DNA from 3 places in the Micromonospora sp. NPDC049366 genome. Region 1 is predicted to be linked to each of the others. Evidence: riboswitches for the same ligand, from Rfam matches in the RefSeq annotation. Region 1 holds a riboswitch; each other region holds the start of a gene.
What was found. Region 1 has a riboswitch for S-adenosylmethionine ahead of thrC (threonine synthase). Riboswitches for the same ligand answer to the same signal wherever they lie in the genome.
Positions count from the first base shown of each region.

Region 2: it holds a riboswitch for S-adenosylmethionine, as region 1 does, so the genes downstream of both, ACIBTV_RS15655 (ABC transporter substrate-binding protein) here and thrC (threonine synthase) in region 1, are expected to answer to the same signal.
Region 3: it holds a riboswitch for S-adenosylmethionine, as region 1 does, so the genes downstream of both, ACIBTV_RS29520 (hypothetical protein) here and thrC (threonine synthase) in region 1, are expected to answer to the same signal.

Region 1 is NZ_JBITMV010000001.1:288,825-292,891, reverse strand. Features, by position in the region: gene ACIBTV_RS01355 (GNAT family N-acetyltransferase) at 1-289, opposite strand, end outside; gene thrC (threonine synthase) at 635-1,921, opposite strand; SAM riboswitch class I at 1,933-2,067, opposite strand; gene ACIBTV_RS01345 (DMT family transporter) at 2,138-3,115, opposite strand; gene ACIBTV_RS01340 (ArsR/SmtB family transcription factor) at 3,207-3,524, shown strand; gene ACIBTV_RS01335 (ABC transporter permease) at 4,036-4,067, opposite strand, start outside.
Region 2 is NZ_JBITMV010000009.1:247,507-251,573, reverse strand. Features, by position in the region: gene ACIBTV_RS15665 (amino acid ABC transporter ATP-binding protein) at 1-677, opposite strand, end outside; gene ACIBTV_RS15660 (amino acid ABC transporter permease) at 674-1,453, opposite strand; gene ACIBTV_RS15655 (ABC transporter substrate-binding protein) at 1,498-2,367, opposite strand; SAM riboswitch class IV at 2,626-2,738, opposite strand; gene ACIBTV_RS15650 (nuclear transport factor 2 family protein) at 2,975-3,391, shown strand; gene ACIBTV_RS15645 (glycogen debranching N-terminal domain-containing protein) at 3,401-4,067, opposite strand, start outside.
Region 3 is NZ_JBITMV010000029.1:412-4,478, reverse strand. Features, by position in the region: gene ACIBTV_RS29530 (SDR family NAD(P)-dependent oxidoreductase) at 1-97, opposite strand, end outside; gene ACIBTV_RS29525 (helix-turn-helix transcriptional regulator) at 303-1,166, shown strand; gene ACIBTV_RS29520 (hypothetical protein) at 1,283-1,582, opposite strand; SAM riboswitch class IV at 1,906-2,026, opposite strand; gene ACIBTV_RS29515 (TerB family tellurite resistance protein) at 2,319-3,500, shown strand; partial or broken gene ACIBTV_RS29510 (hypothetical protein) at 3,490-4,067, shown strand, end outside.

The sequences.
Region 1 (4,067 bases):
CGCGCCGCCGCTGGTCGGGGTGGACGATCAGCTCCACCGTCGCGTTCTCGGTGTTGTCGAGCTGGGGCAGGTCCAGCGTGAAGAGGCCGGCGGGCACACCGTCGAGCCGGGCCAACGCCCAGAGCGTGACGGTGCCGGGCATCGGGTGACGCAGCATGCCGTCGAGGCGCCGGCGGCAGAAGGGCGGGAAGTCGGGCTCGTCGGCGTCGCGGGCCGCGACCCCGATCCGGTAGGCCTCGTCGATCGCGGCCGGATCGGCGGCGTCGAACGGCGCGATCGTGATGCTCATGGCGGGTAGGGTGCGCCCCGAGACGACGATCGGGCCAGCGATTTTCGCTGGCCCGATCGGAGGCTGGTCGGGAGGGACACTCGCACAACGCCTCCGGCGTTGGGTCGCAAGAACTTCAAAAGTCTTCGGCGAAATGCCCTCCCGCACGGAGCATCTTGCGCCGTCCGGTTCCTGCCGTCAAGTCCTTAGCGGTGGGTTTTCCGCACCCAGAGCGAAAAGCCGGTTACCCGGCGGAACGGCCTGATCCCCCGCTCGGGCGAGCCGGCACGATCGAGCCGAGGCTCCCGGACGCGGTGCCCGGGCCGGGCACCGCGTCACGGGGGTCGATCAGACCGGGGGCGCGGGTCAGCCGAGCAGGCCGGCGTCGCGGGCGGCCCGCAGCGACGGGCGGATCCGGTGGGTGGGGCCCACCTGGCCGGCGACGGCGTCGATGGTCTTCAACCCCTCACCGGTGTTGAAGACCACCGTCTCGGCGGCCGGGTCGAGCTTGCCCGACTCGACCAGCTTGCGCAGCACCGCGACGGTCACCCCGCCGGCGGTCTCGGCGAAGACGCCGGTCGTACGCGCCAGCAGGCGGATGCCCTCGCGGATCTCGTCGTCGTCGACGTACTCCATCCAGCCCCCGGTGCGGCGCACCGCCTCCAGCGCGTAGAGGCCGGCGGCCGGGTCGCCGATGTTGAGCGACTTCGCGATCCCCGTCGGCTTGACCGGGTTGATCGTGTCGCTATCGGCGTGCAGCGCGGTGGCGATCGGGTTGCAGCCGGCGGACTGCGCGCCGAACACCTTCCAGCCGCCGGCCGGCGGCTCGACCAGCCCGATCTCGACCAGCTCCGAGAACGCCTTGTCAATCTTGGTGAGCAGCTCGCCGGAGGCCATCGGGATCACCACCTGGGCGGGGATCCGCCAGCCCAACTGCTCGGCCACCTCGTAGCCCAGCGTCTTGGACCCCTCGGCGTAGTAGGGCCGCACGTTCACGTTGACGAACGCGGTGTCCTCGAACTCGTCCGTCTCGACCAGTTCGCCGCAGAGCCGGTTCACGTCGTCGTACGAGCCGTCGATGGCGACGAGGTCACCGCCGTAGACCGCCGTGGTGACGACCTTGCCCTGCTCCAGGTCGGACGGGATGAACACCACCGAGGGCACCCCGGCACGGGCGGCGTGGGCGGCCACCGAGTTGGCCAGGTTGCCGGTCGAGGCGCAGGCGTACCGCTGGAAGCCGAGCGCCCGGGCCGCGGTGAGCGCCACCGAGACGACCCGGTCCTTGAACGAGTGGGTGGGGTTGGCGCTGTCGTCCTTGACCCACAGCGGCGCCGTGATGCCCAGCTCGGCGGCGAGGTGCGGGGCGGCGACCAGCGGGGTGAGCCCGGGGTCCAGGGTGACCCGGGTGGCCGGGTCCTGGCCGGCGGGGAGCAGCCCGGCGTACCGCCAGATGTTCTGCGGCCCGGCCTCGATCTGCTCCCGGGTGACGCTCGCCAGGGCGGCCGCGTCGTAGTCGACCTCCAGCGGGCCGAAGCACTCGTAACAGGCGTGCTGCGCGGCGAGCGGGTAGCGGGCCTGACAGGCCCGGCAGACCAGGGCGCGGGCGGGGCTGGCGGTGGTGTCGATGCCGGACGGGGCGATCGTCGACGTCATGTCGAGGAGTCCTCTCATCTTTCCCCGCATCGCACCGTGCGGCGGGGACGGAATTGGCACCTGCCCCGCCGTCGCTCAGCGGTGAGCGCGCGGGGTGGTTGCCGGGGCGTCGTCGGGCCGTATCCCTCAGCCCCTCTGGATGAGGTATTCAGTTGTACGACCGAGTCTAAGCGCCCACCCGGCCCCGCCCTCCGGCGGTTCCCACGGTGTGAGCCGTCAGCGGCTCACCACCGCCACGGGGTCGACGACCGCGACCGGATCGGTGACGGCGGCTCCGCGCTGCTCGACCACCCGCGGTGACGCGCCGCCGCGCGACCGGTTGACCAGGTTCGCGGCGATCAGCGCGGCGATCGTCAGCCCCGCGCCGACCAGCTCGACCGGGCCCGGCCGGTAACCGCGGGCGATCTGCACCGCGAAGGTGGTCACCGGGACGAGGTTCATGAACAGCGCCGCGTTGGCCGCGCCGAGCCGCTGGACCCCCGTGTTCCAGGCCAGCACGGCGATCACCGCGCCCACCACCACGGCGTACGCCAGCTGCGGCGAGACCGCGCCGAGGTCGGCGGCGGACGGGGCGTGCTGGACCCCGACGAGGTCGGCGGCGACGCTTCCGGCGAGCATCGCGATCGTGCCGGCGAGCGCGGTCAGCGTGGTGTAGCGCAGGGGTGACCAGCCGGCGAACCGGCCCGCCCCGTGCGTGTAGATCGCCCAGCCGACGACGGCGCCGATCATCATGAGCCCGCCGAGACCGAACTGCCCGAGCCCGGCCAGGCTGCCGCGGGTGATCACCAGACCGACACCGAGGAGCGCCACCAGCGAGAGGGCCAGCAGGGCGGGCCGCGGGCGTACGCCGTCCCAGGCCCAGCGGACGAGCTGCGTGACCAGCGGGGTCGTGGCGACGAAGAGGGCGACCTGCTGCGGCGCGGCGTGCTCCAGGGCCAGGTTGGTGAGCAGGTTGAAGCCGGCGAAGCCGACGACACCGAGCACGGCCAGCTCCACGCCCCGGCCCGCCGGGCGGAGACCGGCCCGCCCCTCGCGGAGCAGCAGCAGGGCGACCAGGGCCACGGAGGCGAGCAGGTAGCGCGCGGTGGTCAGGTTGAGCGGGTCGACCCGGTCCAGTGCGCTGGCCAGGACGGGAAACATCACCCCCCAGCTCAGCGCGGCGAGCAGCGGGAAGGCGGCGGCGCGGGAACGCATCCTCGACTCCTATATTCGACTACCTTCGAACCAGCCTCACCGACCCTAGGGCCTTGTTCGACTTCTGTCGAACAAGGGTTACACTGGTCACATGGAGCTGGAGGAACCCGAGCTGCGCGACGTGCCGGTCACCAACGTGCTGGCCGCGCTGGCCGACGACGTGCGGCTGCAGATCGTCCGCGCGCTCGCCGCCGGCGGGGAATACGCATGCGGCAGCTTCGAGTTCGGCGTCTCCAAGGCCACCCGAAGCCACCACCTCAAGGTGCTGCGCGAGGCGGGGCTGACCCGCACCCGGGCCGCCGGCACCAGCCGCTACGTCCGGCTGCGCCGGGAGGAAGTGGATCGGCTCTACCCGGGCCTGCTGGACGCCGTCCTCAACCGGGACACCACCCCCGCCAAACGCGCCTGACCCCGCACCGGCTCCCCGGCGCCGTTACCCAACCGCGCTCGCGCGCCGTTACCCACCCGCGCTGGGGCGCCGTGCTCCACCCCGTTTCCCTGATATCGCGGTGTCCCCGTCGCGCCAACCCCGCGATATCAGGGAAACCGTGTCGATCAAGCCCGCGACCGACGTCGAATCCACCCCGGGCTAGCCTGTCCTGCCGCCGCTCGCCGCGACATCCGCCACGCGCCAGCATCCGGCACCCGCACGTCCGGCCCGGCGACATGATCGACACCGTCGGGGCCCTCTGGCGGGATTTCGCCGCGCGGCACCGCGCCAGGTCGGCCCAACGGAGTGGACCTTTCCCTCCCGCTACGGCATCCGGCGCGACTGCGCACTACGGCGTCCCGCGACCCCGCCCTACGGCGGCTCGCCACGGCGTCGGACGCCGCCCCAGATCCGGGGCAGGTCGACAGGGCGACCGACCACTCACCAGGACCAGGTGGGACGAGGTGTGCGCCTACGGGACCGGGGTCGGCTACGAGGTCACGTCCTTGCGCGTGAACCGCC
Region 2 (4,067 bases), on a different contig from region 1:
TCGCCGGTCTCCAGCACCACCCCACGGTCCATGAAGGCCACCGTGTCGGCGACCTCCCGGGCGAAGCCCATCTCGTGGGTGACCACCACCATGGTCATGCCGCCGGACGCGAGGTCGGCCATCACGCCCAGCACACCCTTGACGAGCTCCGGGTCCAGCGCGCTGGTCGCCTCGTCGAAGAGCATCACCTGGGGCTGCAGGGCCAGGGCACGCGCGATGGCGACGCGCTGCTGCTGCCCGCCGGACAGGTGCGCCGGCCGGGCGTCGGCCTTGGCGGCCAGCCCGACGAGGTCCAGCTGGGCCCGGGCGACGGCGACCGCCTCCTCCTCGGGCAACCGCCTGATCCGGCGCAGCGCGAGGGTGACGTTGCGCAGCACCGTCATGTGCGGGAAGAGGTTGAACTGCTGGAACACCATCCCGACGCGCTGCCGCAGGGCGTCCGGGTCGTCGGCCAGCACGCTGCGCCCGTCGAGCAGCACGTCGCCACGGTCCGGCTCGATGAGCCGGTTGATGGTCCGCAGCAAGGTCGACTTGCCGGAGCCGGACGGTCCGATGACGCAGGCCGTCTCGCCGCGCGCCACGTCCAGGTCCACTCCGCGCAGCACCCGGTGGGAGCCGAAGGCGAGGTGGACGTCGCGGACGCCCAGGCTGACCGAGGTGCTGGTGTCGGTGCTCATCGTTGACTCCCTCCGGCCGCGCCGGGCAGCGCCAAATCGGCGTCGTCGATGTCGTCGGCCGGAGCCCCGGCCGGGCGGCCGTGCCGCAGTCGCCGGTCGATCGCGTTGACCACGTGGGTCAGCGGCACGGTGAGCGCCAGGTAGAAGAGTCCGGCCAGCAGGAGCGCGGACTCGTTGCCGGTGGTCGCCGCGTAGTCCTGACCGATCCGGAACAGCTCCCGCTCGCTGGCCACCAAGCCGAGGAAGTAGACCAGGCTGGAATCCTTGATCAACGCGATGAGCTGGTTGACCCAGGCGGGCAGGACCCGGCGTACGCCCTGCGGGATGATCACCACCCGCATCGCCTCACCCCAGGAGAAGCCGAGCGCGCGGGCGCCCTCCAACTGGGCCGCCTCGACCGACTGGATGCCGGAGCGGAAGATCTCTCCGATGTAGGCGGCGGCGATCAGCGACAGCGCCAGGATGCCCAGCGGGTACGGGTCGGGACCCCACACCTGCATCCCGAGCGGGGCCAGCCCGACGCCGATCAGCAGGATCGTCGCGGCCGCCGGCAGGCCCCGGAACACGTCGGTGTAGACGCGGGCCGGCCAGCGCAGCCAGCGGGTGCGGGTGATGCCGGCGACCGCCAGCAGCAGGCCCAGCACCGAGCCGAGCAGGGCGGCGGAGACCGCCAGGATCAGCGTGTTGGGCAACCCGACGGTCAGCATCTCGGGTAGCGCCTCGCGCATCGACTCCCAGTCGAAGAACGTCTCCCACAGGGTGCGCAACGGATCCATCAGGTTCCTCTCCTACCGCCCCGCTCGCTCGTACTCGTCTGCCGTCAGGACGCGGCCGAGGCCGACGCCGTCGCGGCCGGAGCCGCCACCGTGCCGCTGCCGGGCTTGAAGTCCGCCGGAACCGGCCGGCCCGGGTAGTACTCGGCCTGCAGCCTGCTCCACGTGCCGTCCGCGATCACCTCGTCGAGGCCCTTGTTGAGCGCCTCGCGCAGCTTGTCGTTGCCCTTCGCCACCGCGTACGCCGTGGGCGCCGGGCTGAGCTCCTTCGCCGCGACGGTGATCTTGCCGCCGCTGTCCGCCGCGGACTTCTCGCCGATCTCGGCCGGGGCGATCCAGGCGTCGGCGGTGCCGGCCTTGAGCTGGTTGATCGCGCCGTTGTAGTCCGGCACCCGCACCGGGTCGAGGCCCTTGCCGGTGGCGTAGTCGTCCTGGACGGTGCCCTGCACGACCACCACCCGCTTGCCCGAGAGCTGGTCGAAGCCGGTGATCGGGGAGCCGGCCGGGACGTCGAGTCCGAAGTAGCCGAAGTCGTAGCCGTTGCCGAAGTCGACGGTCTTCTTGCGCGCCTCGGTGATGGTGATCGACGAGCTGCCGACGTCGAACTTGCGGTTGTTGACCTGGGAGAGCAGCGCGGAGAAGTCGGTGCCGACGAACTCCACCTTCAGGCCGATCTTGCCGGCGACCGCGGTGAGCAGGTCGTTGTCGAAGCCGGTGAACGTACCGTCCTTCAGGTACACGTTCGGGGGCGCGTCGGTCAGGGTGCCGGCGCGCAGCACACCGGGCTGAAGCAGCCCGTACGGGTTGTCCGCCGCGCTGGACGAGGCGTCGTCGCCGCACGCGGTGAGGGCGGTCGCGCCGAGGACGGCGGCCACGCCGAGGGCGGCCACCCGGGTCAGGGCAGGAAGGAATCGCACAGGTGTCTCCGGAGGGTGTTCGGTGGCGGGGCACGGACGTGCGCCGCCGACGGTGCGCCGGAGGGCGTACCGCGGGATCGATCAGGAAAAGGAGGTGCGGCGCGTCAGCGCGGGGCGCCGGGGCGACACGCGGCGCTGCAGACCCACATCATGTCGACGTGCCGACGCCGGGTCAGTGCCGGCGGCGCGGCGAAGCCGAACGATGGGGTGGTGATGCGGGACATGCGGCTCTCCTGGGTCGTTGTTGACCTGGGAACCAGGCCACGCTTGCACCGGAGGTCGCTCCGGTGCCCGGTCCTCACCCGGGGCACCCCACCGCGGAGGAGGGTTGCCGGCCAGCAAGCCGGGGCTACGCGCTGGCACTCATGACCTGCGGCGAGGTTAGCACTCCGTGACCGGCTGCCGTCCAGCCGTTATGACCACCCTCACGCCGCGCACCCCGGCCGCCGACCGGTCGCCGGGCCGTTGTGGTCCCGGTGGGTGTCCGCGACCGGCCTCGACCGCCGCGCGCCGTCGATAGAGTGGCGGTGGAGACCGGCGGACAGGGGGGTCGCGCCACGCCACGGAGCCCCGCCGTGCCGCCCGCCCGCAGAGAGGTGGTCGTGTCATGACGGCTAACCGGGACCTCGTCGCCCGCGCCTTCGCGGACTGGTCCGCCGGCACCGCGCCGATCAGCGACCTCTTCGCCCCCGACATGCGGTGGGAGGTCGTCGGCCACTCGGTGGTGGCGGGGACCTACCAGGGCGCCGAGGACTTCCGCACCCGGGCGATGGAGCCGTTCAACGCCCGGTTCGGCGAGGACAGCCCGTACCGCCCGGTGAACCTGCGGGCGATCTACGAGGACGCCGACGCGAACACCGTCATCACCGTGTTCGACGGTGCCGGGGTGACGGTGGACGGCTCCACCTACGAGAACACCTACGCGTGGTTCCTGACCTTCCGCGACGGCAAGGTGGTCGACGGCGTCGCCTTCTTCGACAGCTTGGCCTTCAACGAGCTCTGGCGGCTCCCGCCGCGCGGCTGACGGCGCGGATCACTCCGCGGCCCGCAGCTCGTGCCGGGTGCCCTCGGCGTGCACGTTCCAGCGACGGCCGAACGCGGGCAGCCCGTCGAGCCGGATCCAGCCGAACGGCTCCGGAATGTGCGGGTCGACGACCAGCCGACCCTCGACGGCATCCAGGCCGAGCAGCGTACGCAGGAACAGCAGCGGCGCCCCACTGGCCCACGCCTGCGGGTTGCACGCCGTGGGGTAGGGGACCGGCCGCAGGCCGAACGCGCGGTCGTAACCGGAGAACGCCTCGGGCAGCCGGTGCGCGGAGAACGTCGCCGCCTCCAGCATCGACGTGATGATCCGGTGCGCCTCATCGTGGTGGCCGTAGCGGGCGAGACCCGCGGCGATGAGCGCGTTGTCGTGCGGCCAGACCGTGCCCAGGTGGTAGCCGATGGGGTTGTAGCCCCGGTCGGCGGTGGACAGCGTCCGCACGCCCCAGCCGGAGAACATCTCCTCCGACATCAGCTGGTACGCCACCGCGCGGGCCCGCTCCGGCGGCACGATGCCGCTCCACAGCAGGTGCCCCATGTTCGAGGTCATCGAGTCGATCTGCCGCCCGTCCCCGTCCAGGCCGATGGCGTAGTAGCCGCCACGGTCGGGGACCCAGAAGTCGCGGTCGAACCGGTCGCGCAGGGCCGCCGCCTCGGTC
Region 3 (4,067 bases), on a different contig from region 1:
CGGCCTCCTTGCGGACCGTCGCGACCACGTTCCAGCCTTCGGCGGCGAACTTCTCGACGATGGCCCGGCCCATTCCAGTCGCGGTACCGGTCACCACGATTGTTTTCGACATGGAGGGCTTCCTCTCCTATTAGTTCCGGCCCGGACATTCGTGCCCGCTATGGGCTTTGCTGCGTCCGGGCGAGTGGTGGCTTGCTGACGTGTCCCAGTGTCATCGTGGTGTATCGGGCCGACCAGGTTCGGTTCTTCATGGGAAAGACAGTCCCAGGTATCCGCCGGGGCCCGAGGGTAGATTGGGTTTCATGTCCAATCGTCCGGCGTCCGCCGTGAGCAATCCGCTTGCCGAGTTTCTGCGGGCCAGTCGTGCACGTATCCGGCCGGAGGACGTCGGCCTACCCGACGGCGGCCGGCGGCGCCGCGTTCCCGGGCTGCGCCGTGAAGAGGTCGCCCAGCTGGCCAATGTCAGCGCGGACTATCTGGCCCGGCTCGAGCAGGGACGCGTCACCAGTGCGTCACCCGAGGTCCTCGACGCCCTCGCGGACGCGCTTGGTCTCGACCGCGACGGCCGGGAGTACTTGCATTCGATCGCAGGGCCGAAACAGCGCCCAGGATCCCGTACGCAGACCACGTCGCGGGTTGACCCGCAGACCCAGCGATTGCTCGATAGCCTGTACGAAGTTCCCGCCTACGTATTCGGCCGGAGACTGGATATCCTCGCCTGGAATCCCCTGGCCGCTGCCTTGTTCGCCGATTATGGGGCACTGCCGGAGCGGCAGCGGAACCTTATCTGGCTCACTTTCCTCGATCCGGGTTACCGGGCATTGAACACCGACTGGGCCAGGGCCGCCCAGGAATGCGTCGCCTATCTACGCATGGAGGCCCGGAACTACCCGAGCGATCAGCGCCTGGCCGAACTTGTCGGGACTCTCTCCGTCAAAGACGCGGACTTTCGCACATGGTGGGGCGGCCACCACGTGACCGGCGCCGCACTGCGCCGCAAGATCTACCAGCATCCACTGGTCGGCCCGCTCACCCTCGATTCGCAGCAATTCGACGTCAGCGGCAAGCCCGACCAGCACCTCGTGGTGTTCACCGCCGAACCAGACAGCCCATCCCACGAGGCACTGAAGTTGCTCGCCCAGTGGGCGAACACGCCGGTGGCTTGAAATCCCCGTTCCGAAAGTGCCCTTCCTCCGATTCAGCATCGTGGTTGTAGACCTGTTCTATGGCCGGGACTGTTGGCGATGTCGGCACCGTCAACAGCAGCCGGCCGGACCGGCGATCACCGAGCGGTGGACAGGAATCGGGTCTGGGCGTGCCGCAGGCTGCTGAGGGCGGCGGGCACGGGCACGACGCCATAGCGGTCGAATGCATCAACGCTCGCCCCGAGCGATGGTGGCCACCGCCGCTGCCACTCGACCAGTGGCACCCGCGGGCCCGCTGCGCGCAGCGGCGTGGCGAGTCGGTTGAACTCCACACTTCGCCATTCGAATAGCGCGCTCCAGCGTCGCGTCGCGGCCATCAGCGAGCCGGCGACGTCGGCCGCCGTGGCCGTCGACGGCTGGACCACGTCGCCGTTCATGAGCGAGTGCCGCCCCAGCGGCAGTGCGTTGCGGTGGCCGTACCGTTGGCCGACAACCGCTGAGACGTGTCGGCAGGTTTCGCAGCCCAACCACGACCACCTGGTTCGGGTGGTCACCGTGTCCCGGACGCACAAGACGCACAGGTCGAGGTCGCCGGAGATGTCTCGTCCCTCCTGGTCCGGCGTACGTGATTCACAGCCGCATCGCTGCTCGCGCGGGCCTCCACCGCCGCGGAGATTTCCGCAGGTCAGGCAGACCGCGAAAGCGGTCAGATCCACGTCGTGGAATGGCACGGTGAACTCGCCTTCTGGTGCCCTCAAGGCACCCGCTCTTGCCGGGCCGCAGTTCGCGGTCGGCCTGGTCTTCTCCCGGGGGCACCGTGCGCGGGTGGCGCGGTTGCCGGGTCAGCAAGCCGGGAGGCTTGACGCTGACCACTCGTGACGCCCACGCAGCATAGAGATCAGCGAGGTCGGGAGCAATCCCGAGGGAGCGCGCGGTGGAAGCCCGCGTCGACCGCGGGTGCTCTGGCTGCCGGAGGCCCTGGTGCGGATGAGCAGTTCGGCGTCGCCGGCTCCGCCTGGCTCGCCAGGCACACGGCGCTCCGTGAGGCAGCGGCACGATGGCCGTAGAGCACCGAAATCTGGCCGATGGGGAGATGTTCTTGGGCCGCTGGGAGGACGTCGCCCCGTCGGTGGTCACCGTTAGCCTCTCGCCAAAGACGTGAGAGGAATGGCGATGGACCTTCGTGGTGTTGGGCTTGGGCGGCTGAAGGACGTTGCCGACGCCGCGGGACGAGTGGTCGCCGACAGCACGAGCGTCGCGAGGCAGTTTGTCGCGGATGCTGCTGGCGATGCCCAGGAGAAGGTGAAGCAGTCCGCCGAGCAGGTGATGGCGAAGGTCGGAGAAGTCAAGGAGGGCATCTCGACGTGGTCGTCGCGCGACACCGACAATGTCGGCGACTTGTCCACGCTCAGCGCGGACGGGAAGTTGCTCTATTGCCGGGTGCTGGTGAGTCTGGCGCTGGTCGACGGCCTCCTCGACCCTCGCGAGATCGCGAATCTGTACCTGTTCGCGTCGACGATCGGCCTCGACGGCGAAGCACGGTCGGAGTTGCGTAGGGAGATCACCGGGGCGCAACGCGACGCAGTAGGTGGCGCCGGCGACCCCGACGCCACGGTGAAGTTGTCCAGCGAATTGCGCGACCTCCTTGAGGAGGATCAGCGCGAGCCGGTCTTCACGGTGCTGGTGCGCGATCTGGTGCGAATCTCGCGTGCTGACAGGCATGCCGCGGACGCCGAGCGTGAGCGGATTGTGCTGGTGGCAGCACTCGTGTTCCCCGAGTCAGCTGACGAGGTCGTGGCGGCGACCGAACGGTTCGTGATTGCCGAGGAAGATTTCGCTTCCGGCAAGATCACGACCAGCCAGCTGGAAACCACCACCAAGGACATCGCTGCGAAGGCTGCTGCGTTCGGTGCCCCGATCGCTGCGGTCAGTCTTGCCGGCAGCGTCTCCGGACTCAGCGGGGCGGGAATCACCTCGGGTCTGGCGGCCCTGGGGTTCGGTGGCCTGCTGGGTTTGAGCGCGATGGTCACCGGGATCGGCACCGTGGTGATTCTCGGGGTCGCGGTCCATCAGGGGGCGCGTTGGGTGCTGGCCACCAACGAGCGCGAACGAGAAAATCGACGCGAGCATCTCATCCAGCAGGTCCTCAAGAATCATCAGCAGGCGATGGCCGAGCTCACCGACGACATCGCGGGGCTCGCTCACCGGGTGCAGGCCTACCTCATCCAGACCTTGAGGAACGAGGAACGCCTGACCATGCTCAAAGCTGAGTTGGCCGCGTTCCAGTCGGCCCTGGCAAATCTGCAGACCAGTCAGGAGGCCTTCGAACGCCGGGAGCCGCTTCATGTCGGATAACCAGCTCTCGGCCGCCGCCGCGGTCGTGGCTTACCAGGCCGTCACGCTGACCGAACTGCGGGGCTTGTTCGATCAGGTGGATTTCGACCTCAAGGATGTCCTCGAACGCGAATCTCGCGTCAGCGACACTCTGGACTCGGTCGAGTCCGACTTCGACGCGGTGCGCGCCCGTCTCCACGCACTGGGCGTCCTCGTACCAGCCCAGGCGTGCCAGGCGAGCGCAGCGGCCACCGTGAGTGTCGAGACAGCGAGCCGCCCCCGTTACACCGTGCCCATCGTCCCGACGGATGGCGACTTCGATCAGCTCGTCAGGCTTGCCGAAGCTCGGTTGGATCTGTTGGGCATCGATCTGACCCGGGATCCGCTTCAGCAGGTTCTGCCCTCCGGCCAGATAGCTCGCAGCCTGGGCGACTACGCCGAGGAGCACGGCGACATCAGCTGGGACACGACCGACTGGACGGTCGTCCTGCTTGCCGGAGCCCTCGCGACCGTCCTGGACATCATCCTCGTCCGCATCCCCCAGGACTCCACGTTCCTAGGCGAGAAGCAGACGGGATCGCCCCTCAC